4 regions of the Chryseobacterium sp. JV558 genome follow, and region 1 is predicted to be linked to each of the others. Evidence: riboswitches for the same ligand, from Rfam matches in the RefSeq annotation. Region 1 holds a riboswitch; each other region holds the start of a gene.
What was found. Region 1 has a riboswitch for cobalamin ahead of GFU89_RS11630 (TonB-dependent receptor plug domain-containing protein). Riboswitches for the same ligand answer to the same signal wherever they lie in the genome.
Positions count from the first base shown of each region.

Region 2: linked by a shared signal. The riboswitch ahead of metE (5-methyltetrahydropteroyltriglutamate--homocysteine S-methyltransferase) and the one ahead of GFU89_RS11630 (TonB-dependent receptor plug domain-containing protein) in region 1 are both predicted to bind cobalamin.
Region 3: linked by a shared signal. The riboswitch ahead of GFU89_RS09500 (TonB-dependent receptor plug domain-containing protein) and the one ahead of GFU89_RS11630 (TonB-dependent receptor plug domain-containing protein) in region 1 are both predicted to bind cobalamin.
Region 4: linked by a shared signal. The riboswitch ahead of prpB (methylisocitrate lyase) and the one ahead of GFU89_RS11630 (TonB-dependent receptor plug domain-containing protein) in region 1 are both predicted to bind cobalamin.

Region 1 is NZ_WJHU01000003.1:139,675-145,765, reverse strand. It holds gene GFU89_RS11645 (MbnP family protein) at 1-148, shown strand, start outside; gene GFU89_RS11640 (cytochrome-c peroxidase) at 141-1,190, shown strand; gene GFU89_RS11635 (transporter) at 1,203-2,150, shown strand; cobalamin riboswitch at 2,242-2,427, shown strand; gene GFU89_RS11630 (TonB-dependent receptor plug domain-containing protein) at 2,536-4,569, shown strand; gene GFU89_RS11625 (YncE family protein) at 4,566-5,699, shown strand; gene GFU89_RS11620 (cell surface protein) at 5,714-6,091, shown strand, end outside.
Region 2 is NZ_WJHU01000001.1:1,207,805-1,213,895, forward strand. It holds gene GFU89_RS05595 (aldehyde dehydrogenase family protein) at 1-172, shown strand, start outside; gene GFU89_RS05600 (AraC family transcriptional regulator) at 299-1,096, shown strand; gene metE (5-methyltetrahydropteroyltriglutamate--homocysteine S-methyltransferase) at 1,210-3,513, opposite strand; cobalamin riboswitch at 3,687-3,872, opposite strand; gene GFU89_RS05610 (Lrp/AsnC family transcriptional regulator) at 4,067-4,528, shown strand; gene GFU89_RS05615 (enoyl-CoA hydratase/isomerase family protein) at 4,612-5,394, opposite strand; gene mmsB (3-hydroxyisobutyrate dehydrogenase) at 5,397-6,091, opposite strand, start outside.
Region 3 is NZ_WJHU01000002.1:813,882-819,972, reverse strand. It holds gene GFU89_RS09510 (CCA tRNA nucleotidyltransferase) at 1-1,130, shown strand, start outside; gene GFU89_RS09505 (YncE family protein) at 1,293-2,348, opposite strand; gene GFU89_RS09500 (TonB-dependent receptor plug domain-containing protein) at 2,369-4,195, opposite strand; cobalamin riboswitch at 4,227-4,404, opposite strand; gene pafA (alkaline phosphatase PafA) at 4,533-6,091, opposite strand, start outside.
Region 4 is NZ_WJHU01000001.1:1,219,539-1,225,629, forward strand. It holds gene GFU89_RS05640 (bifunctional 2-methylcitrate dehydratase/aconitate hydratase) at 1-184, opposite strand, end outside; gene prpC (2-methylcitrate synthase) at 259-1,413, opposite strand; gene prpB (methylisocitrate lyase) at 1,416-2,312, opposite strand; cobalamin riboswitch at 2,765-2,956, opposite strand; gene GFU89_RS05655 (LytTR family DNA-binding domain-containing protein) at 3,308-4,075, opposite strand; gene GFU89_RS05660 (sensor histidine kinase) at 4,079-5,101, opposite strand; gene GFU89_RS05665 (hypothetical protein) at 5,170-5,910, opposite strand; gene GFU89_RS05670 (hypothetical protein) at 5,987-6,091, shown strand, end outside.

The DNA of each region.
Region 1 (6,091 bases):
GGCAGATCTTAACCAGTTCTTGAGTGGAGATAAAGCACTTACTCTTACAACAGCCAATGATATGCTGATGGGTTCAAACCAGCACCTGGTAGATGTTACCAACAATCTTAAGAAAATGTTTAAAGTAGACCACGTTCACAATGATTAATTTTTTTGTTAAAACGATACTGGTTCTGCTTGTATTTCTGTTGAGCTGTATTTCATGCTCTGATGAGGTGATACAGCCGTTGGAAAAAGATGAAGCATATAATCTGCAGTTTCCTTCTTATTTTCCCGAAATGACATTCGATAAATCCATTAATCCGGTGACAAAAAATGGAGTAGAACTGGGGCGGAAACTATTCTATGAAGGAAGACTTTCCAGAAATAATACCATCTCATGCGGGTTCTGCCATATTCAGGAAAATGCTTTTACCCACCACGGGCATACTGTAAGCCATGGCGTAGATGACAGAATCGGAATCAGAAATGCACCACCCATTCAGAATATGGCTTTTTTGAAAAGGTATATGTGGGACGGAGTGATTCATAATCTTAATGAACAGCCCATTAGTCCTATTACAGACGTTAATGAAATGGACAGCTCCATACCGGAAGCGATTTCGAAAATAAAAGATGACCAGAAGTATAAAAGACTTTTCCGAGAAGCTTATGGAGACGAAACCATTACCGGAGAACGAATTCTGAAAGCTTTATCTCAGTTTATGGCTTCACTGATTTCTGCAGATTCAAAATATGACAGATTCAAACAGGGAAAGGAACAATTGACTTCAACCGAATCTCAGGGAATGGCATTATTCGGGCAAAAATGTGCCTCTTGTCATAGCGGAGAACTGTTTACTGATGAAAGTTTCCGGAATACAGGAATGTATTATAATACGGAATTCAAGGATGCAGGGCGTTACAGAGTGACCCTAAATCAGGTAGATTGGATGAAATTCCGGGTTCCGAGTCTAAGAAATGTAGAATATACAGCTCCTTACATGCATGATGGAAGGTTTTACACCCTAGATGCGGTACTCAACTTCTATTCAGATCAGGTAGAAGATAATACCAATCTTGACCCACAGCTGAAACAGAACGGTCATATAGGAATTGCCATGAACAGTCAGGAAAAACAATCAATTATAGCATTCCTGAAAACCCTGTCTGATAAAAGTTTTATATCCAATCCAAAATTTGCAGAATAATTTATAGAAAACATGAAGAAGATTATATTCATACTAAGTTTAATCCTGTTTAATCAGTATCAGGCGAAGACCATTAGAGACAGCGTTTATATTTCTCCGGAAACCTTTAGCAGGTTTGATTTTGATGATGATTGTGACGCTTGCGGTTGTGCTGCAGGAAACGGATCATCCGGCTTCGAGTCTTTATTGAATCCACAGTTTATAGGGATCAAATACTTTGCACAGCATTACAAAGCAAAGGAGAACCTATTTGTAAAAGACCTTACACAGGATCAGTATTTCAATACCCTGCAGATTTGGGGGAAAATTCCCTTAACTAATAAGCTGAGTGTATATGCAAGTCTGCCCTTCCATTTCCATGAAAAGAAAACCATGCAGGGAGATATTAAAATCAATGGAATTGGCGATCTGAACCTGATGGGAATTTACCAGCTGATGAGTTCTAAAGATAATTCCCATCACCTGAGTGGAGGTTTGGGCGTAAAAATTCCTTTGGGAAAATTTGACGAAAAAGGAATCTCCGGTGTCAATCCGAGTTTTCAGCTCGGAACCGGAAGCTGGGATTATCAGGCTGCTTTGAATTATAAATTTCAGAAAAATAAAGTAGCCGTATTGGTCAATACAGATTATACCATAAAAACGGAAAATAAGAAAAACTACCGTTTCGGAAATCAGTGGAACTATGCTGCAACAGGTTTTTATCAGGTTGCAGGAAATGAAAAATCTATCTTTTCTGTAAAAACAGGAGTTCAGGGAGAAGTCTATGCTCAGAATAAACAGTTCGATGAAGCTTTACCCAATACTGCAGGAAGTGCGTTGTATGGGAAATTAGGATTTGAAGCTTCTTATAAAAAACTGAGTTTGGGAAGTGAACTCATGCTTCCTATGTACACCCGCTTGGCAGGAGGAGACATTGAAGCAAAATCCAGGTTCAGTATTTTCCTGAATATCGGAATTTAAAATAAACTCTCTTTTTAATACTGTTAAAGCTCCTTCGGGGGCTTTAATTGTTTCTGAATCATGATTTTAATTGGGGGTTAGGAATAATTTTTTATCTTTGCCGAAATTTGGTGAGCCCTAAAAAGCTCTTAAAAGGGAATCCGGTGAAAATCCGGAACAGACCCGCTGCTGTAAGCTCCACACCAAAGTTTTTGAAAAATATATCCACTGTTTTTTAATGGGAAGGATTTCAAAAATGGAGTAAGTCAGAAGACCTGCCAGACCATAATCGTTTGACGCTTTCGTGGAATAAAGCTTAGGACATCAATGATTCTGTGCAGTGACAGCTGTGCTTTGTCGTTGTTTTCTTACATCCATTAGCGTCATCATTATCCTAAATGAGCTAATGGCGGCAAAACTGACTACTTCTACAATTCATAAAGCTGTTTTCACAATACTGGTGATCGCATCTCAGCTTTTATATTCCCAAAAAAAGAAAAATGATACGCTGAAGGAAGAATCCATCAAGGTGATCAGTCTCTACAAAAAGAACTTTAAGGAAATCGTTCCGGCACAAACATTACAGGGAGAAGAGCTGGAAAGACTGAACAGTCATTCCGTTGCGGATGCTCTTCGGTATTTTTCCGGAGTTCAGATCAAAGACTACGGTGGTATGGGTGGTCTGAAAACCATTAACGTCCGAAGTCTTGGAAGCCAGCATGTAGGTGTTTTCTATGACGGAATTCAACTGGGAAATGCACAGAATGGGCTTGTTGACCTCGGAAGATATTCATTGGACGATCTTGAAGAAATATCATTGTATAATGGTCAGAAAAGTGAGATTTTCCAGCCTGCAAAAGATTTCGGCTCTTCGGGATCTATCTACTTACAGCCTAAAATACCAGTATTTAAAGGAACAAGGAAAACCAACCTTGTGATAAGAGCCAAAAGTGCCTCCATTGATCTTTTTAATCCATCATTCCGATTAGAGCAGAAAGTATCAGACAGGGTTTCTGCCAGTTTCAGTGCCGAATTTATGCAAAGTGATGGAATCTACAGGTTTCGATATGCTAAAAAATATCCTGATGGGCAGCAGGCTTATGATACCATTGCAAAAAGACAGGATTCGGATATTAAAGCAAAACGCTTTGAAACTTCCTTAAACGGAACTTTAAATAACGGAAGCTGGAACATCAGAGGTTATGGTTATATTTCAGACCGTGGAATGCCGGCTCCTATTGTGAATGGCCGTTTTGGTGGAAGAGGAGCGAGACTTTCCGATGAGAATTATTTTATACAGGCCAACCTGAGAAAAAAGTTGTTCCCAAAATTTGAAACACAGCTGAAAGCAAAATTTGCCTACGATTATACCCATTTTATGGATACAGTCCGTTCTCAGTCTATTATGTATACAGATAATGTGTACATCCAAAGAGAGGTTTATCTTTCCTCATCCAATGTCTATTCTATCACTCCCAATTGGGATGTCAGCCTGAGCGGAGATTTTCAGTACAATAATCTGGATGCCAACCTGGATAACTTTTCTTATCCTACACGCTATACAACATTAGTCGCTTTAGCTACAACTTACCAGTGGAACAGGTTGAAAATTCTGGGAAGCCTTTTAGGAACATTTACCTTTGAAGAAGTAAGAAAAAACAAAAGGCCCGGAGACAGCAGAGAATGGACACCTGCAGTATTTATGAGCTATCAGCCTGAAATCATTCCTGAGCTTACCCTCAGAGCTTTCTATAAAAGAATTTTCCGACTGCCTACTTTCAATGACCTTTATTATACCAATATAGGAAATACTTACCTGAAACCGGAATTTACCAATCAGTATGATGTTGGATTTACTTACCAGAAGAATTATAATGACCATTTCTTTAAATCCTTTTATGCTAAAGTAGACGGCTACTACAACAAAGTACAGGACAAAATTGTCGCAGCTCCTAACGGAAGTATGTTCCGTTGGCTGATGATGAACCTTGGATTGGTAGAAATCATTGGTACTGATGTAAACGTTCAGGCAGAAATGCAGTTAGGAAAAGTAAAACTGAGGCCATTATTTTCTTACACCTACCAAAGTGCAAGAGATATGACAGATCCGGAAGATACATTCTACAAAAATCAGATTCCTTATACGCCATGGCACAGTGGTTCATTTACCCTGATGGCAGATTACAAAGACTGGAGTTTCAATTACAGTGCGATGTATGTAGGAAAACGCTATGATGTGAACCAGGATAATATCCAATACAATTATGTACAGCCTTGGTACACTCATGATCTGTCTGTTCAGAAAAAAATCAACTGGGCGAATCATCAATTTAAAGTAAGCCTTGAGATGAATAATATCTTCAACCAATATTATGATGTGGTCATCAACTATCCAATGCCGGGAAGAAACTTTAAACTTATTCTAAACTTCACCTTATGAGAAAACTAAACTTTTATTTTCTGTTTCTTGTATTAGCTTTTCTTACTTCATGCCGTACAGATGATGTCATTGTCCGTCAGGAAGTGGTGGAAGGACTTCCCTCAGAAAATACAGCCATAAAAGGCTTTTATATGCTGAACGAAGGGAATATGGGAAGCAACAAATGTACACTGGATTTTTTTGATTATACCAAAGGAACCTACTACCGGAACATCTATGCGGAAATTAACCCCAACGTGGTAAAAGAACTGGGAGATGTAGGAAATGATATCAAAGTCTACGGAAGCAAACTGTATATCGTGGTCAATGTTTCCAACAAAATTGAAGTTCTGGATGCGAAAACAGCCAAACGAATTACTTCTATTCCGCTGCAAAACTGCAGATATCTAGCCTTCAAAGATGGGAAAGCGTATGCCAGCAGCTATGCAGGTCCGGTAGATATTAACCCTAAAGCACCCAAGGGAAAAGTAGTGGAAATTGATACCACCTCCCTTTCTATCAATCGTGAAGTAACGGTAGGATATCAGCCGGAAGAAATGGAGATTGTTGGAAACCAGCTTTTTGTTGCCAATTCCGGAGGATACCGGGCGCCCAACTATGACAAGACCGTTTCCGTAATAGATTTGAACAGCTTTACAGAGATCAAAAAACTGGATGTAGCTATCAATCTTCATCACATTAAAAAAGACAACTACGGTGATCTGTATGTAAGTTCAAGAGGGAATTATTATGAAGTTGCTTCCAGTTTATATTTATTAGATGCAGCAACAGGTGCTGTCAAAAAAGACTTTCATCTCGCAGTGAGTGAAATGACAATTGTGAACGATAAGCTTTATTTCTATGGAAACGAATTCAATTACAACACCCACAGTTACAAAAAAAGCTTTGGGATCATTGATGTAAAAACAGAACAGATTATTGCCAACAGAATTTTTGACCAACAATATGAAGCCGCAATTAAAACACCTTACGGAATTACAGTAAACCCCATTACAGAAGATATCTATATTACAGATGCAAGGAATTATGTTTCCCTGGGATTTGTGTATTGCTTTGATAAAAACGGACATTTTAAATGGAAAACGGAGGGCGGAAATATCCCGGCTCACTTCGCTTTTTTATACAAATAATCAAACTTTAAGAAATGAAACGAAATACCTTTACTTATTTAAAAATCGGAGTATTATCATGTTTCCTGGTAGGAGTGATAGCCTGTAAACATGATGATGAAGATGAGTTTACCTTTAATGGTCTTGACGATTCTTATTCCATTGAACGTTTTAAGGTGTTGAGTATCCCAACCAATGCATCAGGATCTGTAACATGGAGTGTCAATGATTCTATTATCTCTCAAAATTCAGAACTTGAATTTATCAGCCCCACGGCAGATGCCTATCCTCTGACTTTAAAAATTAATAATAAAGGGAAAGAACAGGTATATCATTCTAAAATCATCGTTACCAAAGAAAAAACGCCCTACAGTAAATATATCGCCAAAGTATTGGAATTCCGTCCTGCCGTA
Region 2 (6,091 bases), on a different contig from region 1:
AGAGCATGCAGAGCGAGTTGCAGCACAGATTGATGCCGGAAGAATCTGTATCAACGGCTTTTCACATGATCCTTATGCTCCTTTCGGTGGGTTTAAGCAAAGTGGTATCGGCCGTGAGTATGGTGTATTCGGGTTGGAAGCTTATCTGGAACCCAAGACCATTCTTGCCTGATAGTAAAAACCTCAAAGTCTGTGAATAGCAGGCTTTGAGGTTTTAATCAATAAGTAATTCATCATTGATACTAAAAAAGTTTTGTAAGTTTGAAAAAGAATCCATCAAGAAATAACCGTTTGAGCCATGAGCGAAAATAATATTCCTTTACCGATCAATTACTCCTGTCATTTTTCAGAATTCAGGGAAGGAGAACAGTTTGCAAGAATCCACAGTCTGGGGCTGGTTCTTTCCGGGGAAATGGAACTGAATGACGGGATCACAAAGACAATATTTAAAGAGGGTGAACTTTATTCTGCGAGAAAAAACCGTCTCCTGAAGTTTGCAAAATATCCTCCTAAAAATGGGGAGATAAGAACAGTAACCATCTATTTTGATGAAGCCATCTTACGAGATTTCAGCCGTGAATATGGTTATCAGGCAGAAAAGAAAGACAATACTCCAGCTTTTATAAAACCGGATCAAAAGGCATTAACTTCTTTTATGTATTCTTTACTGGCTTATGAAGAGCTTCCTGCTTCTACAGAACTTCTGCGCCTCAAACAGAAAGAAGCTTTACTTCTGATGCTGAGCGATGATCCGGGTCTTAAAGATATTTTATTTGATTTCTCTGAGCCTTACAAAATAGATATTGAAACTTTTATGAACAAAAACTTTCATTTCAATGTCAATGTAGAGCGATTTGCTTATTTGACAGGGAGAAGCCTGTCTGCTTTTAAAAGAGATTTTCAAAAGATATTTGGACTACCACCAAGACAATGGTTGCAACTAAGACGATTAAAGGAAGCTCATTTTTTGCTTACTCAGAAAGGGAGATCGGTTTCTGATATTTATCTGGATCTGGGCTTTGAAAATTTATCCCACTTCTCCTTTGCCTTTAAAAAGCAGTTTGGCTACCCACCGAGTTCATTACAGGCAAAATAACTTAGACTTCATCTAAAAAAATATATCTGAAAGCGAGTATAATCAAAATAACAGATCGTGCCATGAAAATCATAACACGATCTGAATAATTGAATCTAATTATTTAAAGTTTTTTAAAGTGCATATTCTACGGAAGCTTCTTTAGCAGCTGCCACCATTGCTATCAAAGCTTTTTCGGTTTCTTCCCAATGTCTTGTTTTCAGTCCGCAGTCAGGATTTACCCAAAGTTGATTGGCAGGAATAACGTTCTGGGCTTTTCTCAACAGTTCAATCATTTCTTCTTTAGACGGAACTCTTGGGGAATGGATATCGTATACGCCGGGACCAATTTCGTTTGGATATCTGAAGTCTGCAAAAGCATTCAGCAGTTCCATCTGAGAACGGGAACATTCTATGGTAATCACATCAGCATCCATATCAGCAATGTTTTCAATAATATCATTGAATTCCGAATAACACATGTGGGTATGAATCTGAGTGGCATCTTCTATTCCGCTTGCAGAGATTCTGAAAGCTTCTACAGCCCATTTCAGGTAATTCTGCCAGTCGGTTTTTCGTAATGGAAGTCCTTCTCTTATCGCGGGCTCATCAATCTGAATGATTCTGATTCCAGCTTTTTCAAGATCCACAACCTCATCACGGATGGCCAGAGCAATCTGTTTACATGTTTCTGAACGAGGCTGATCATCACGTACAAAAGACCACTGTAAAATTGTAACGGGACCTGTAAGCATTCCTTTTACCCATTTTTCAGTCTGGGATTGAGCGTATTGAGACCAATATACCGTCATCGGCGTGGGGCGGGAAACATCACCAAAGATCACAGGAGGTTTTACACAACGGCTTCCGTAGCTTTGTACCCAGCCATTTTTCGTAAATACAAAACCTTCCAGCTGTTCCCCGAAATATTCCACCATATCGTTACGCTCAAATTCCCCGTGAACCAAAACATCTATTCCTATTTCTTCCTGCCAGTTGATGGTTCTCTGGGTTTCTTCTTTCAATAAGGTATCATACTGCTCTGCCGTAAGCTCTCCTTTTTTGAATTTTGCTCTCCAGCTTCTTACCTCCGTAGTCTGTGGGAATGACCCGATGGTTGTTGTTGGAAATAAAGGAAGTTGCAGTACTTTCTGCTGTTCTTCTTTACGGATTTTGAAGGTATTGATCCTTTGTGCATCTTTTTCAGTAACAGCATTCGCTCTTTGCTTCACCTCATCATTATGGATAAGTGAAGATGTTCTTCTGTTTGCAATTCCTTTTTTATTTTCTTCAAATAAAGCAAGAATCTGTTCATTTTCCGTTCCGGATGCCAGTTCTTTAAGTGTTACCACTTCTGCTACTTTCTGCTTGGCAAAAGCCAGCCAGTTTTTAATTTCCGGATTAAGGGAAGTTTCAAAATCCAGATCACACGGTGAATGAAGTAATGAAGAGGAAGGAGCAATTAAAACTCTTTCAGATCCCAATTTCTCAACTGCTTTTCTGATGAAAGACAAAGATTTTTCAAAATCATTTTTCCAGATATTTCTTCCGTCAACTACTCCTAATGAAAGGCTTAAGCTTTCTGGAACAGCACTCAAAATATCATCCAATTGCTCAGGATTTCTTACCAGATCTATATGCAATACATTCACGGGAAGTGATGCCGCAAGTGATCCGTTATCATTTAATCCTTCAAAATAAGTAGCCACAATCAATTTCAGTTTCGGGAAGCGTTTTCTTATTTCGGCGTAAACAAAATGATATGTTTCTTTTGCTTTCTCCGTTAAATCCAACGCTAAGAAAGGTTCATCAAACTGAATCCACTCTGCACCCTGTTCCTGAAGTTTGGTTAAAATCTCAGTATATACGGAAAGAAGGTTTCCAGCCAGATCCAGTTTATCAAATCCTTCTTCTTTTTCTTTTCCTAACAGCAGATAAGAAACCAGCCCGATGATTACCGGTTTTGCATTGATTCCTGCCTGTTTTGCTCCCGAAAATTCATTAAAAATTTTATCTGAATTCAGTTTAAAATGCTGATTTTTATAAAACTCGGGAACGATATAGTGATAATTGGTATCAAACCATTTCGTCATTTCCATTGCAGTGATATCCAATCCTTCTTTCTGGTATCCTCTTGCCATAGCAAAGTAAAGATCCAGCTCAGAGTTGTTCTTTTTAAGCACTACTTCATGATAACGTGTAGGAATTGCTCCTACCACAAGGCTCATATCCAATACCTGATCATAGTATGAAAAGTCATTACATGGAATAAGGTCTATTCCTGCTTCTTTCTGAATGTTCCAGTTTTGGGTACAGATCGTTCTCCCTGTATTCAGAAGTTCTTCCAAAAGGATTTTACCTGACCAATATTGCTCGCAGGCTTTTTTGAGTTCTCTTTTGCTACCAATACGCGGATAGCCCAGAATGTGAGTTTGCATTTTTAAACTTTTTAATTAAACTTAATGTCAAGCCCTTTTAAAATGCTTCGGAATGTTTTAACGGATAAAATTTCAGGGCTCATGATATAACCAACAACACAATTTCCCTTACAGAGAAAATGTATTCATTCGATATATCATCTGTATGACCCAAAAGCTTCAGACCGCGAAAGCATTGTCAATTCAGTAAAGGCAGGTCTCCTGACTTGTAACAGTTTCCGTCATCCTTCCCGCTTTTGGCAGTGGATATGCAAGGACAGAAACCTTTGTATGTTACTTACAGTTGCGCGACAGCTCGTGATTCTCACACGATTCCCTATTAATTTACGTTATGTAAAGCCTTTCCTGTTTGATGAAGTATCTTTAAAGAACTGTACTTTTACCCATAACATGGTTATCAGTAAAAGTTTTTAATTTTGTGTAAAATTACTAATACAGAATAAAAACACAATCAAACTCAATTAATTAAGCAAAATAAACTTTTAAAAACATAAATAAAAGCATATAATTCTTTACATTTGACTATTATTATAATCTAAAAGAATAATATTCTGTGGAACAACTCGATGATAAGGATGTACAGCTGCTGAGGCTGCTCCAGAAAAATGCAAAACTGACCGTTAAAGAGCTTGCAAAGGAAGTGAACCTCTCCACTTCGCCGGTTTTTGAAAGGGTAAAAAGATTGGAACAGGAAGGATTTGTGAAAAGGTATGCGGCTGTTCTTGATGCTGAAAAGCTCAACCGGGGGTTTACAGTTTTCTGCCAGATCAAGCTGAAAATTCATGACAGATCTGTAGGGTATGATTTTGTAAAAGAAATTTTAGAAATTGAAGAAGTTGCGGAATGCTATAATATTTCCGGAGATTTTGATTTTCTTCTGAAAGTTCAGGTACGGGATATGAAACATTATCAGGATTTTGTATTTAACAAACTGGGATCTGTAGATTCTATCGGGAGTACCCACAGTACATTTGTTATGGCTGAGGTAAAAAACAATCATGGCCTGACCATTTAAGTAATGGAAAAACAGAGAATTGAAAATGGAAGATGATGCTTAAGTTAAACCATGCTATTTTCAATTCTCTATCTTCCAATCCATTAGTTTCCTTTAAAGTCCGGATTTCTTTTTTCTATGAATGCTCCGATGCCTTCATTGTGATCTTCTGTTGTGAACAATTCTCCGAATAAAGCGGCTTCCTGTTTCAATCCGTCTGTGATATGCAGTTCAAATCCTGTATTTAAAGACTGTTTCGCTTTTGCCACAGCTACAGGACCTCTTGCAGCAATTGTTTCTGCCAGTTTTTGAGCTTCGTTCAGTAATTCTTCGGGAGCGAAAACATGGTTGACAAAACCAAAATCTTTACAGGCTTCCGCGGAATAAAATTCTCCAGAGAAAACCATTTCCCTTGCTTTGTATAATCCAATAGCTCTTGGCAAACGCTGGGTTCCGCCAAAACAAGGCAATAATCCCAGTGTTACTTCAGGAAGTCCAAATTTTGCTTTTCCGCTGGCCAGAATAATATCACAGGATAATGCAAGTTCACAACCTCCCCCCAACGCAAAACCATTTACAGCGGCTATCACCGCAAACGGAAGCTCTTCAATAGCGTTAAAAGCGGTCTGTGCAGCAATTGAAAATGCCTCTGCTTCTGCGGGAGTCATCTGCTGCATTGCTTTAATGTCAGCCCCTGCAACAAAAGCTTTTTCTCCGGAACCAGTAATAATTAATACCCTGATATTATTATCTGATTTTATCTGGTCAGCAAATGATTTCAGTTCCTGTAAAACCTGTTCATTCAATGAATTTAAAGCTTGCGGACGATTGATTGTTAACGTTCCAATGTGTCCATTCTGTTGATATAGTAATGTTTCAAAAATCATTTTTAAAGGTCTCTGTTTAGAAATTGAATAATACTTGAAAAGTCTGTTTTTCCGTTTCCTGATTCGCTCCACATTCTGTATAAATTCAATGCGGTATTGCCCAGAGGTGTAGATGTTTTGGTTTCCAAACCTGCTTCTGCGGCCAGCCCAAGATCTTTTGTCATCAGATCAACGGCAAAACCACCGGAATAATTACGGGAAGCCGGAGCATTTTCCATCACTCCCGGATAGGGGTTATACACGTCTAAAGACCAGTTTTTTCCGGAACTCTTCTGCATAATCTCACTTAAAATCTGAGGATTAAGACCATGTTTCACCCCAAGATTGATGGCTTCTGAAGTTCCGATCATATGAATGGCCAGCAACATATTATTACAGATCTTGGCAACCTGTCCTGCCCCGGATTCTCCGGCATGAAATATATTCTGCCCCATACACTTCAGTATCGGCCTGGCTTTTTCGTAGTCTTCCTGTTTACCGCCAACAATAAAGGTGAGCGTACCCGCCTGAGCACCAGAAGTTCCCCCGGAAACAGGGGCATCTATCATTTTGCAGCCTTTTGAAACAGCTAGTTCAGCCACTGTACGGGCTGTAACCGCATCAATGGTACTGCTGTCAATCAATAATGTATTTGGTTTCAGGCTGCTTATAAACTCTTCTGAATAGAGTTCAGCAACGTGTTTTCCTGAAGGCAGCA
Region 3 (6,091 bases), on a different contig from region 1:
GAAAAGAAAGTTATACAGAAAACAGCCGAAAACCGGAAGTAGAAGGTGGAAGCCTGGAAGATGACCAGAAAAGAAGAGATTTCACCATCAATGCGATGGCTATTTCTTTAAACAAAGCTAATTTCGGAGAACTGATTGATCCCTTCAATGGAATTGATGATCTTGAAAAAGGAATTTTAAGAACTCCTTTAGAACCGGCTCAGACCTATTCTGATGATCCTTTGAGAATGATGAGAGCTGTGCGTTTTGCTTCAACTTTAAATTTTAAAATTGAGGAGAATTCTCTGCAGGCTATCCAACAGGAAGCTGAAAGGATCAAGATTGTTTCTATGGAAAGAATCATGGTAGAATTCAACAAAATTATGCTTTCTGAAAAGCCATCTATCGGATTGAGATTGATGGAGCAAACCGGTCTTATGAAACTGATCATTCCCGAACTGATAGAACTAAAAGGAGTGGAAGAAGTAGAAGGACAAACTCATAAAGATAATTTTTACCATACCCTGGAAGTTGTAGATAATATTTCTGTGAATACCGATAATCTTTGGCTTCGTTGGTCTGCTTTGCTTCATGATATTGGTAAAGCTCCTACGAAAAAATTTGTAGAAGGTACAGGATGGACGTTTCATGGTCATGAATTTTTAGGTTCAAAAATGACCAAGACACTTTTCCAGCGATTGAAGTTACCATTAGGAAATGATATGAAATATGTTCAGAAAATGGTTAAGCTTTCATCGCGACCTATTGCTCTGATAACTGATGATGCTTCAGACGCTGCATTGAGAAGACTTTTATTTGATGCCGGTGAAAACCTTGAAGATCTTTTTACCCTTTGTAAAGCAGATATCACCACTAAAAACTCTAAGAAGCAGGAGAAGTTCAAAAGAAACTTTGAATATGTGGCGGTAAAGATCAAAGAAGTGGAAGAAAAGGACCAGGTAAGGAACTTCCAGCCACCAATTACCGGTGAAGAGATCATGGAAATGTTTAATCTTAAGCCAGGACGTGAAATTGGTATTTTAAAGGAGAAAGTAAAAGAAGCTATTCTTGAAGGTGAAATTCCCAATGAAAAGGAAGAAGCCACAAAATTTGTGATTGTTGAAGCGGAAAAACTGGGATTGACAATATAAGTTCAATTGATAAATAATAAAAAGCCCGGCGGGATGTTCCATCCCGCCGGGCTTTTTATTTCCACTTATGAAAACAAAGCCGGCCGGTTTCTTTCGAAACCGGCCGGAAAAAAACACAAATGATGAAAAAATAAAAAATTATTTTTTTATATGTTGTAAGGTTTATGGATTCAGGAAAGTACCGTTAGCACCAAGACCTCCTGTTTTAAGAGAACTAATTTTATTACCCGTAGTTGCTGAATAAATTACCATTTCGCTTTCTGCTGTAAATTGCTTAACATCTGATGCAAAGATTCTTCCATCAATAACGTTAAATCCATAAAGTGTAAAATAAGGACCACCATCTGCAGCTGTTAGCAATGGAGCTGTAGGAACTGTAGGGGTCGCTAAACTTGTTGTATATACTTTATCTGCAGAGCTGAAGTAGATTTTATCGTTATCAATCTGAAGGTTTGTAGCGTTTGGAATTCCTGTCAGTGTTACTACTGGAGTCATTGCTCCAGTGCTTGAAATCTTATAGACATAAGAATCTGCAGCTGTTGAAGAAATTGTGTAAACATTAGATTTGTATGAAATAGTACTGTTAATTTTACCATTTGGAACTGTCATTTCAGTCTTACTGTCATTGGAAGTATTGATATAAGTAATCATATTTCCGAATCCTGATGTTGCATTCTGTACAAAAACATTTCCACCTGCTTCTACTGTTTTATCAGCCCCGCCTGTCATAGTGATTTTGCTTACAAATGAATAGTCAGAAGCTTTATATTTCGTTACGTTTGTTGCATTTGTAGAGAAATTCAGGTTGGCAACATAGATAAAGTTATTTGCAAAAGTAATCCCTCTTGGGTTATCAATCTGATCTGTAATTACTGCTAATTTTTTGAATGTATAACGGTCTACTACAACAATTTTGTTCGAGTTATTGATTACAAGATAAGCCTTATTTCCGTTAAGACCAATCGTCTGAAGAACGTCACCCAGAATTTCTTTATTGTTATTATAACCATATACGTCATCCTGTTTCATACTCAAATCTCTTGTCAGGAAGGTTACTTTAGCTCCCTGGCTGTTGAAGTTACCTTCATTAGAGATAAAATATCCGTTCTGGTAAGTGATCGGAGAAATTTCAAACTCAGCGGAATCGCTTGTACATGAAGACATGTTAAATAATAACACTACTGCAAATAGTACAGTTAAAAGTTTAGTTATTTTCATAATTTATTCAATTTTAATTTTTAAAAATTTATTGCTGCGTATACACTATAGTTTCTTTTCGGTAAAGGATAAAAAGAAACCGTTTTATAATAGGTATTTGTTAGATTATTTACTTTAAACCCTAAGGTATATTTTTTCGCTAAAGTTGCAGAAACTCCCATATTCAAAAGAAAATAAGGATCAATGGCTTCTGATCTATTTTCATCACTTGTGGTATAGGTAACACCATTCAGTAATCCCTGTGCAAAAAACTTAAAGAAACCATATTCATAATCTATATTGGCAGATCCCCTGTGCATAGGAACATAAGGTCTCTGTAGCTGCGTTTCTTTATCTATAGATCTTGCATAATAATATCCTGCATTCGCTCTGAATTTATGATTACCCAATTGTTTACTAAAAGACAGCTGAGATTCTAATCCGTAAGATTCAACTTTATTGACATTGAATGCCTGCCAGTATCCTTTAGCCGTTGGAAGCCATGCGATAAGATCTGTGATGTTCATATAATACGGAGATAAAGCAAGTCTGAAATCTCCCACTTTGAACTCATTGGTCATATCTACCTGAGTAGAGGTTTCCGGTCTCAGGTCTTTATTTCCTCCCGGCTCATAATAAATATCATTAAATGACGGATATCTGAAGTTTTTTGACACGTTAACGCTTACATCATACCATTTTGCAGCACTCCATTTTCCGGAGAATGAATACATAATTGGTGACTTCACATCTTCCACAAAATCTTTCTTGAATCCACCTTCAAAACGCAGGTCTTTTGTTGCAAAATATCTCAACAATCCGGAAACAGAACCAACATTTCTGCTGACACTGGATATTCCACTCGCATATCCTTCCCCTTTATTGATCTGAAATTCTCCGATAATATTAAAATTCCACTTAGAATTCAGGAAGTAATTGAAATCATTTTTAAAGATGTAATTTTTCCCTGTTCCGCCACTGGATTTAGGCAGGTTTAAAGAACCAAAATACTGAAAATTCTCTTCTGTATAGGCTGCTCTAAGGGAGTTGCTAAACTTCGCTTTGTTCCAGTCCCAGGAAAGAAGGCTTCTTACACTTTGAGTCTTATATTTTGTCTTTGTTCCCGTTTCTTCATATACAGGATAATGTTGTGAAGAATCGAAAAACTGGCTCTGCCACGAAATTTTATGATCGTTATTTATCTTATAAGATGCACCTGCATTGAATGTCGTATTGTAGTAATTCCCGTTTCTGTTGATATAGTTCAGATCACTTACCTCATAATTATTTTCGCTTACAGAATAATTTCCGGAAGCTTTAAAACTGAACTTATCATTGCTGTAAGAACCTTTTACAAAATTATTATAGGTATTGAAAGAAGCGACTTCAGAAAATACAGAACCATGAAAGCCTTTATTAAAATCAAGAGTGTTATTCAGGTGAATACTTCCCCCGATAGCACCACTTCCGTAGACTACGCTTCCTCCGCCGGCTTTTATACCGATTTGGTCATATCCGAACAAAGCAATATTATTGATATCTCCCTGTCCCAAAAAACTGGAGTTGATATTTATCCCATTCCATACAAAGGCAGTCTGCTGCGCAGTAGTACCCCGGAAAGATGGCGAAGAAACAGCCCCACGGCCATTTTCTTTGATAAATACCTGTGACTGAAATCTCAGAAGTTCTGAAAGATTACTGGAGTTTTTCTCGGCCTCTTCTGCCGAAATTATTTTTACGGGATGAAAAAGTTTCACCCTATTCATCTGGTTATCGAAAACATAAATAGTGTCGATGGTTTTCTCTTGTCCAAAAAGAAAACAGCCATAAGATGAAAAAAGCAGTACTAAAGATCTTTTTATATCCATACTTTTTTACTTTTCCTCCGAAAGCAATATGTTTTTTTATTATAATTCCGGCAGGTCTCCTGACTTTCGCATTCTGCTCCTTCCCGTTTTAGACAGTGGTTGTTTGCAGAAACTTTTATTGCGATTTACAGTTGCGGGGACAGTCCGGGAGTTACACCCGATTCCCTTTTCATTCCAAAATACTGGAAACCAAAATTTTTGCAAAGATAGGTTTTTATATGTATTTGCCAAAAAGTGAGAATAGTGTGTAGCGGGTTGAAAATTTGAAGCAATAACTCACAAAAAAAAGCTGCTTTCGGTTGAAAGCAGCCATGTATCATAGAATAATCGTATGCAATTATTTACCAATAACTTCTGTAATTGGATTTCCTACATTTCCACTTGGGAACTGAATTTTCAGTAGAGAAGATACGGTAGGTGCAATATCGGTCATGTGATAAGCCTTGTTGCTTTCTCCCTGTTTAACTCCCCAACCCATAAAGATCAATGGAATATGCGAGTCATAAGAATTCCAAACGCTATGAGTAGTTCCTGTTTTAGAATATGGAGGAAGCATAGAATCATGAGAAATTAATTGGATATCTCCACTTCTCTGTCTGTTGATTCCGTTGATAATTCTTTGTTTGATAGGCTCCGGAATACTTGCTTCCTGAACTCTGTCTACAGAAACAGCATATAAAACTGTAGGATCTTTCTCCAGTTCTTTTACTGCGAAGTTTCTTACATCATCCAATTCAAGCTTACTGTCAGCCAATACTTTTCTGTCAAAATAAATCTGATAGTTATCAATCGCATTGATCAGTTTATCAGCTCCGAATTTATCCTTTAGTTTTTGGTTCAGATTCTTTTCTGCATCTTCACCGAAGAAACCTGTCGGGATTTTATGCTCTTTAAGGAATCCTACAGAATGCGCTCCACCATGGTCAGCAGAAAGAAAAACTGTATATTCTCCTTTTCCTACTTTAGCATCCAAATAATTGAAGAATTCTGCTAAATCCTGATCTAATCTGATATACACATCTTCTACCTCAATAGAATTGGGTCCGAATTTATGACCTGCATAATCAGTAGATGCAAGGTTGATGGCCAAGAAGTCTGTAATATTATCTCCGCCCAGTTTTTCACCTTCTACAGAAGCTTCTGCCAACTTCAATGTCAGCGTATTCCCGAAAGGTGTATAACGGATATTATCTTTTTTAGTCTGATAATCCTTTGCTAAATTACTGTAAGGGAAAGTAGGCGTTTTTGCACTTCCCAGCAGTCCTTCCCAAGAAGAATTGTCCGGTGCACTTTCCGTATATTGATTGATTGGAAGTAAAGTATTCCAGCCGTTGGCTACTAATTTTTCAGGAAGATTCTGAGAGTTGAATGATTTTACCCATTGAGGAAGATCATTCATATACCATGTACTGGTAATGAAATTTCCTGTACTGTCATCAAACCAGAACGCTCCGTTTGGATTGTGTCCTGCAGGAAGAATAGAAGCACGGTCTTTCAAAGAAACTCCCACTACTTTCCCCTGAAAGTTGGTTGCTAATCTCAATTCGTCAGTTACCGTAGTAGACCAAAGATTTTTTGGAGAGTGGCTTCCTGTTTTTACATTGGTTGTTCCTACTGGCTGAACGCTCTCATCAGCTGTACAGTACACTCCTTTTCCTGTTTCCTTATCCGTCCAGTCATTTCCAGCAATTCCGTGAATAGCCGGTACTGAACCTGTATAGATACATGTATGTCCCAACGCGGTAATGGTAGGAACGTATGGAATGTGTACATTATTCAAAGAATATCCTGTATTCAAAAGTCTTTTGAAACCGTCATTCCCATATTTACCATAAAAACGGTATAAATAATCCCAACGCATCTGATCTACAACCAAACCTACGACTAGTTTTGGTC
Region 4 (6,091 bases), on a different contig from region 1:
CTAAAAGTTTTGTACATGCGGGGTAAGTCAATGCTTCCAGACCACAGCCGATCGTATCCAGAAGACAATAATGAGCGGTCTTCCATGCTAAGTCATTTTTAATTTCGTAGTTTAAGACATAGTCTGCAATGTCTGTTAATACCTGATCGGGTTGTGGTCTTTCGTTTGAGATGTGTGAACTCATTTTTTATTGTTGAAAAATTTTAATTAATTAAAAGTTAAGAGCGGAAAATTGAAAATGAACTATTGATATTTCCATTATTTCCTGTCGTTGATGGACACAAATTCTTTGTTTTCGGGTCCTGTATAGTTGGCACTTGGGCGGATAATCTTCCCATCCTGTCTCTGTTCTATAATGTGGGCACTCCAGCCTGTAACTCTTGAAATGACAAATAACGGAGTAAACATCAGGGTAGGAACTCCCATCAAGTGATAAGAAACAGCGGAGAACCAATCCAGATTCGGGAACATTTTCTTTTCTTCCCACATTACAGTTTCAAGCTTTTCAGCAATAGTATACAGCAGCATATCTCCTGCTTCCTCGGAAAGTTCTTTAGCTACCTTTTTGATCACGACATTTCTTGGGTCTGAAATGGTATACACCGGGTGTCCAAATCCGATAATCACTTCTTTGTTCGCAATACGCTGGCGAATGTCACTTTCTGCTTCATCCGGAGAATGATAACGGCTTTGGATTTCAAAAGCTACTTCATTAGCTCCACCATGTTTAGGTCCTCTCAAAGCACCAATGGCTCCGGTAATGGCAGAATAAATATCAGATCCTGTACCGGCAATCACACGGCTGGTGAATGTTGACGCATTAAATTCATGTTCTGCGTACAGGTTCAACGAGATTTCCATTGCTTTCACCCAGGAATCTGAAGGTTTCTTTCCGTGTAACAGGTGAAGAAAATGCCCTCCTATTGTATCATCATCGGTTTCTACGTCAATTTCTTTTCCATTATGGGTATAGTGGTACCAATATAACAGGCCCGAGCTGAAAGATGCCAGTAATTTGTCTGCAATATCTCTTGCTCCCGCCATATTATGATCGTCTTTTTCCGGCTGAATACTTCCGACAGCGGAAACCATAGAACGCATAACATCCATTGGGTGAGCTGCTGCAGGAATACTCTTAAGGATATTTCTCACAGAATGAGGCAGTCCTCTCAGAGATTTTAATTTGGCTTTATAGTTTTTCAACTGTGCTCCGGTAGGTAGCTGGCCATAGATCAAAAGGTAGGCTACTTCTTCAAATTGCGTTTTTTCTGCCAGATCCAGAATATCATATCCTCTGTAATGGAGATCGTTTCCACTTTTTCCGACACTGCAAAGCGCAGTATTACCTGCTGCTACCCCTGAAAGCGCAACGCTTTTTTTAGGTTTAAATGTGGGTTCACTATTCGTTGACATTATCAATTATTTTGTTTAAAAAGGTTGTCTAATTTTTGTTCATAGTCGTAGTATCCAATGCTTTGATAGAGTTCTTCTCTGGTTTGCATGGTATCTAATACATTGGCCTGTGTTCCGTCTTTACGAAGGTGTTCGTATACATTTTGAGCCGCTTTATTGGCGGCACGGAAAGCCGAAAGCGGATAAAGAACCAGTCCTACGCCTGCATTTTTTAATTCTTCCACTGTGTACATTCTGATCATCCCAAATTCTGTAATATTAGCCAGTACGGGAACTCCTGTAGCTTCAACAAACTTTTGGTAAAAGCTTAAATCAGGAACGGCTTCTGCAAAGATGAAATCTGCTCCGGCTTCTTTGTAAGCAACCGCTCTTTCCAATGTTTTTTCCAATCCTTCATTAGCAAATGCATCGGTACGGGCACCTATTACAAAATTCTCATCGGTACGGGCATCTGCAGCAGCTTTCAGCCTGTCAACCATTTCTTCTTTGGTTACCACTTCCTTTCCCGGGCGGTGTCCACAACGTTTTGCACCTACCTGATCTTCAATATGCAAAGCAGCAGCTCCGGCTTTAATCAGTGACTTTACGGTTCTTGCCACATTAAATGCTGAAGGTCCAAATCCGGTATCAACATCTACCATCAATGGTACATCGCAAACATTCGTGATACGCTGAACATCAATCAATACATCTTCCAGCGTAGTAATTCCTAAATCCGGAATACCCAGAGAGCCTGCAGCAACACCGCCTCCTGAAAGATAAATTGCATTGAACCCAGCCTGCTGTGCTAGCAATGCATGATTGGCATTAATAGTACCAACAATCTGAAGGGGACTTTCTTTTCGCATGGCCTCCCGAAATTTCATACCAGGAGACTTCAAACTTTCACTTGTAGTCATTATAATATTTATTGTTTAGTTGAATTTTGTTTACAGAAGACCATGAATAGGCGCAATAATAGCCACCATTCCATGATGTGGTAAAAAGGAAATCAAAAGGAAACAGGACTGTTCTATTCGTCTTTTGTAACTTGGAATTATGCACCATTACCTCCCTGCAAACCTGTTTATTTCCAAGTCTGCTGCTCCTGCATGAATAACCGAAATCGAATGGGTACATTTTTTAACTTTTTATATTGATTAAATCCTCATAAAAAGTTCCTGATACACTTCACAATGCCTGTGGAAAAGAAAAATATGGAAAAGGAAAATACGATGAATACACGATAATGAAAGAGCATACTGCCCCGCTACTTATCTGCATCACAAAATAACACGAGCTGACAAAATATATTGATCCCACTGTTATCCATATCGTATCATACCTGACTATAAGCTTCATACCGCGAAAGCATCGTCAATTCGAAATAGGCAGGTCTCCTGACTTGTAACAGTTTTTATCGTCCTTCCCATATAACGAGGCATACAGTGGACCTTTTTTGATAAAAACCTTGATGTTACTTACAGTTGCGCGACAGTTCGTGATTTGCACACGATTCCCTTTTAAGACACAGCTAAGTGTAACCAGTTTCGGTTGATAAAGAAGATGTTAAGAACTCCTTGGTGGTAAATATAGGTATTTTATAAAAACATGAAAGATATTTTATGCAAACAATAATTATTTAACCATAACCTGTTGATTTTGTTATTATTAAAAATTCATTTTTTATTCAACAGACATTGTAATTTAGATGATTCTGTTTGTTTTTTGTTACTAAATTCTTAAGATATGCCGTGAAAAAATTAAACAAGTTCAAAGAAACGGCCTACTTGTTATTGTTTTTCAACCTGAAACTGAAGTGCTTTTTTTAACTGTTTTTTTAAGAATTGTGAATGCTTATCTTTTGATATTAAATGATCTTTTTTATATCATTTTTAGTGAAAAATTTTAATCCCTATTCTTCAATCCATTTTCTGAAAGAAGCTGTGTTGCTTTGGCTTGCCATCAGATGGATTTTCTGTCCTTTTATTTGGATAGACAGCGTATTTTTATTGTAACGTTCTATTCTTTCAACATGTATTTTCTGAACAATTTCACTGCGGTTAATTCTGAAAAAATCTGAAGGATTGAGCTGATTTTCAATTTCTTTTAGTGTAGATTCATTCAGCAAATGTTTCTTTCCTGTGGTATCGAAAGCAAAGACAATTCCCTCTTCTGCTTCAAAAAAAGTGATATCTTCAGTATTGACAAAGTAAATTCCATGGTGTGAGGAGACTGTAAATCTTTTTTTATATTTTTTCTCTGTATGACCGTTATTAAGCATTTGCTGAAGCTTTATCAAAACCTCATTCTGTTCTGAAGCAGAGTTTCTCAATAAAAGAAATTTGTCCCAGGCTTTTTGGAAACGCTCTTGTGAAAAAGGTTTTAAAAGATATTCTATGCCGTTACTTTCAAAAGCATTCATCCAGAACTGATCGTAAGCTGTTGTGAAGATTATCGGACTTGAAACACTCACCTGATCGTAGATTTCAAAGGCATTTCCATCCAATAATTCTATATCAGAAAAGATCAGGTCTACTGTTGATTTTCTTAAAAAGGCAACAGCTTCTTCTATGGTATCAATCTCTGCAGCAATCTCAACCGGTTCTTTTAATTCGCTGATAAAACGTTTTAACTTGTTTCTGGCAGGGATTTCGTCCTCGATAATTATAACTTTTATCATATTTTATACTGGAATTATAGGAAGTTTTACAGCAAATCCGATTTCTGATTTTGATATTTCTACCTGTTGGTCGCTTAATAACGCATATTGTTCTTTAAGATTGTTCAACGCTCTTCCGGAAGTTTTTTTACTGTTACGCTTAGGTATCACATTATTGGAAACGGTTATTGTCTGATCCAGATTTATGGTGACCGAAACAGGATGGTCAGGAGTTCCAAGATTATGCTGAACGGCATTTTCCAGCAGCAACTGTAATGACAAAGGGATGATATTTCCTGATGATTTTATATGATTTATTTTTAATGAATAGGCATTTCCGTATTTATATTGTATCAGATTAAAATATTTCTCTGCAAAAGAAAATTCTTCTTCCAGAGCTACTAATTTTTTATCGGAAACATCTAAAACATAGCGGTATATCTCTGCAAATTCATTGAGAAAGTCGGAAGCTTTTCGCTTATCCTCTTCTATGAGTTGGTCCAGAATATTGAGATTATTGAACAAAAAATGAGGATTAAGCTGGGCTTTCAACTGATTAATTTTACTTTCAGACAACGCATGATCATAAAGGGCAAGCTGTTTCTGATAGTCTGTATTCTTCTTGTAGTAACGGTATGCCAGATAAAAACTTCCATAAATAAAGCCTCCGATTAAATCCGAAAAAGTGGAGAGAATAACAACTTCCTGATTAAAATTTTTCTCAATCTTTCCAAAAGCAAAAGCAATCAAAAAGCCTATTATCTTCATCACCACAAGGTATGTCAACAGTGAAGAACTGAATATTTTAAGAATTTCCGCGATGCTGAATGTTACTGACTTCTGCCAGTTTTTAATGAAAAAATCAATCACAAAAAACAGGATACAGGCACTAATGAGCGTGACAACGGCGGCTTCCGGAGTAAAAATATACCAGTCTAAAGTTCTTCTTATTCCTATCCGGGTATGGATAGACTGTACATACGCAAACAAAAGTATAAACAGAAGAAAATACCTGTTTTGATTAATCCGTTTTAAGATGGTTTTCATCGGCTTTATGAATGGTCATTTTTTGCAAAAATAGCCCTATATTTTTACAGGGCTGTTTCTTTGTTCTATTATTTTTTCTTTTCGGGGAATGATGCGGTAACGTTTCCTTTATCGTCTAAGAAATCCAGTTTTGCTTCGTTATTTTTATCTACACAGAATCTGGCTCGCGGCTGGCCTTTACTGTCAAATAAGAACAATCCGTTCTGTTCATCTTTGGTTTTTCCAAGCATCATTCTTGGTGCTCCTCCAATCAGTCCCTGCTGTTCATATTCTTTATATTTTTTCCGGGCAGCTCCCTGATCTTTTATCTGGTCCAGTTCTGCAAAGATTTCTCCGGTTTTTATTTGTGATTCTTTTGATGGACGGTCATTGAAATAAAGTCCGCTCGCCACTACTCTTTTATCTCCTTTCTTATAATCCTGAGTCAAAAGCTGCATTACCTGATCTCCGTCATACTGATCATACGTCAGAGATAATCCCGAGCTGTGGCCGTTTTTATTTTTCTGTCCATCATAAATAAAGCCACCACATTCTATTCCGTCTTCATTGAAGAAAAGCATGCCTGAGCGTTTTTTTCTTGTTTTATTGGTCGGACTTCCATTTATTTTATCTTCTCCATTGGGAAATTTTCCTACATTGGTAATGATCATCTTCACAGTACCATCTTTTTCAACGATATTGATTCTTTCAACATCAATCTCGGAAAATTTCTCATGCCCGTCTGTTTTGAAAGCTGAAGCTGTTAAAAATACAATTCCAATGACTGCTGCAAAAGCAAATGTTCTTAAAAAAATTAATTCTCTGTTCATAGCTTATAATCTTAATTGTTTCTGTTTTGATAAGTCAAAGCTATTCTATCTGCATCTGCAATTCAATCAGAAAACAATGAACTCAGGAAATAAAGAAACGAATGGAGGATTTTTACGAACGAATGAAATAGATCATTTTACTCAGCCGGATTTCATTCAATACATTGAAAAAATCCGCCAA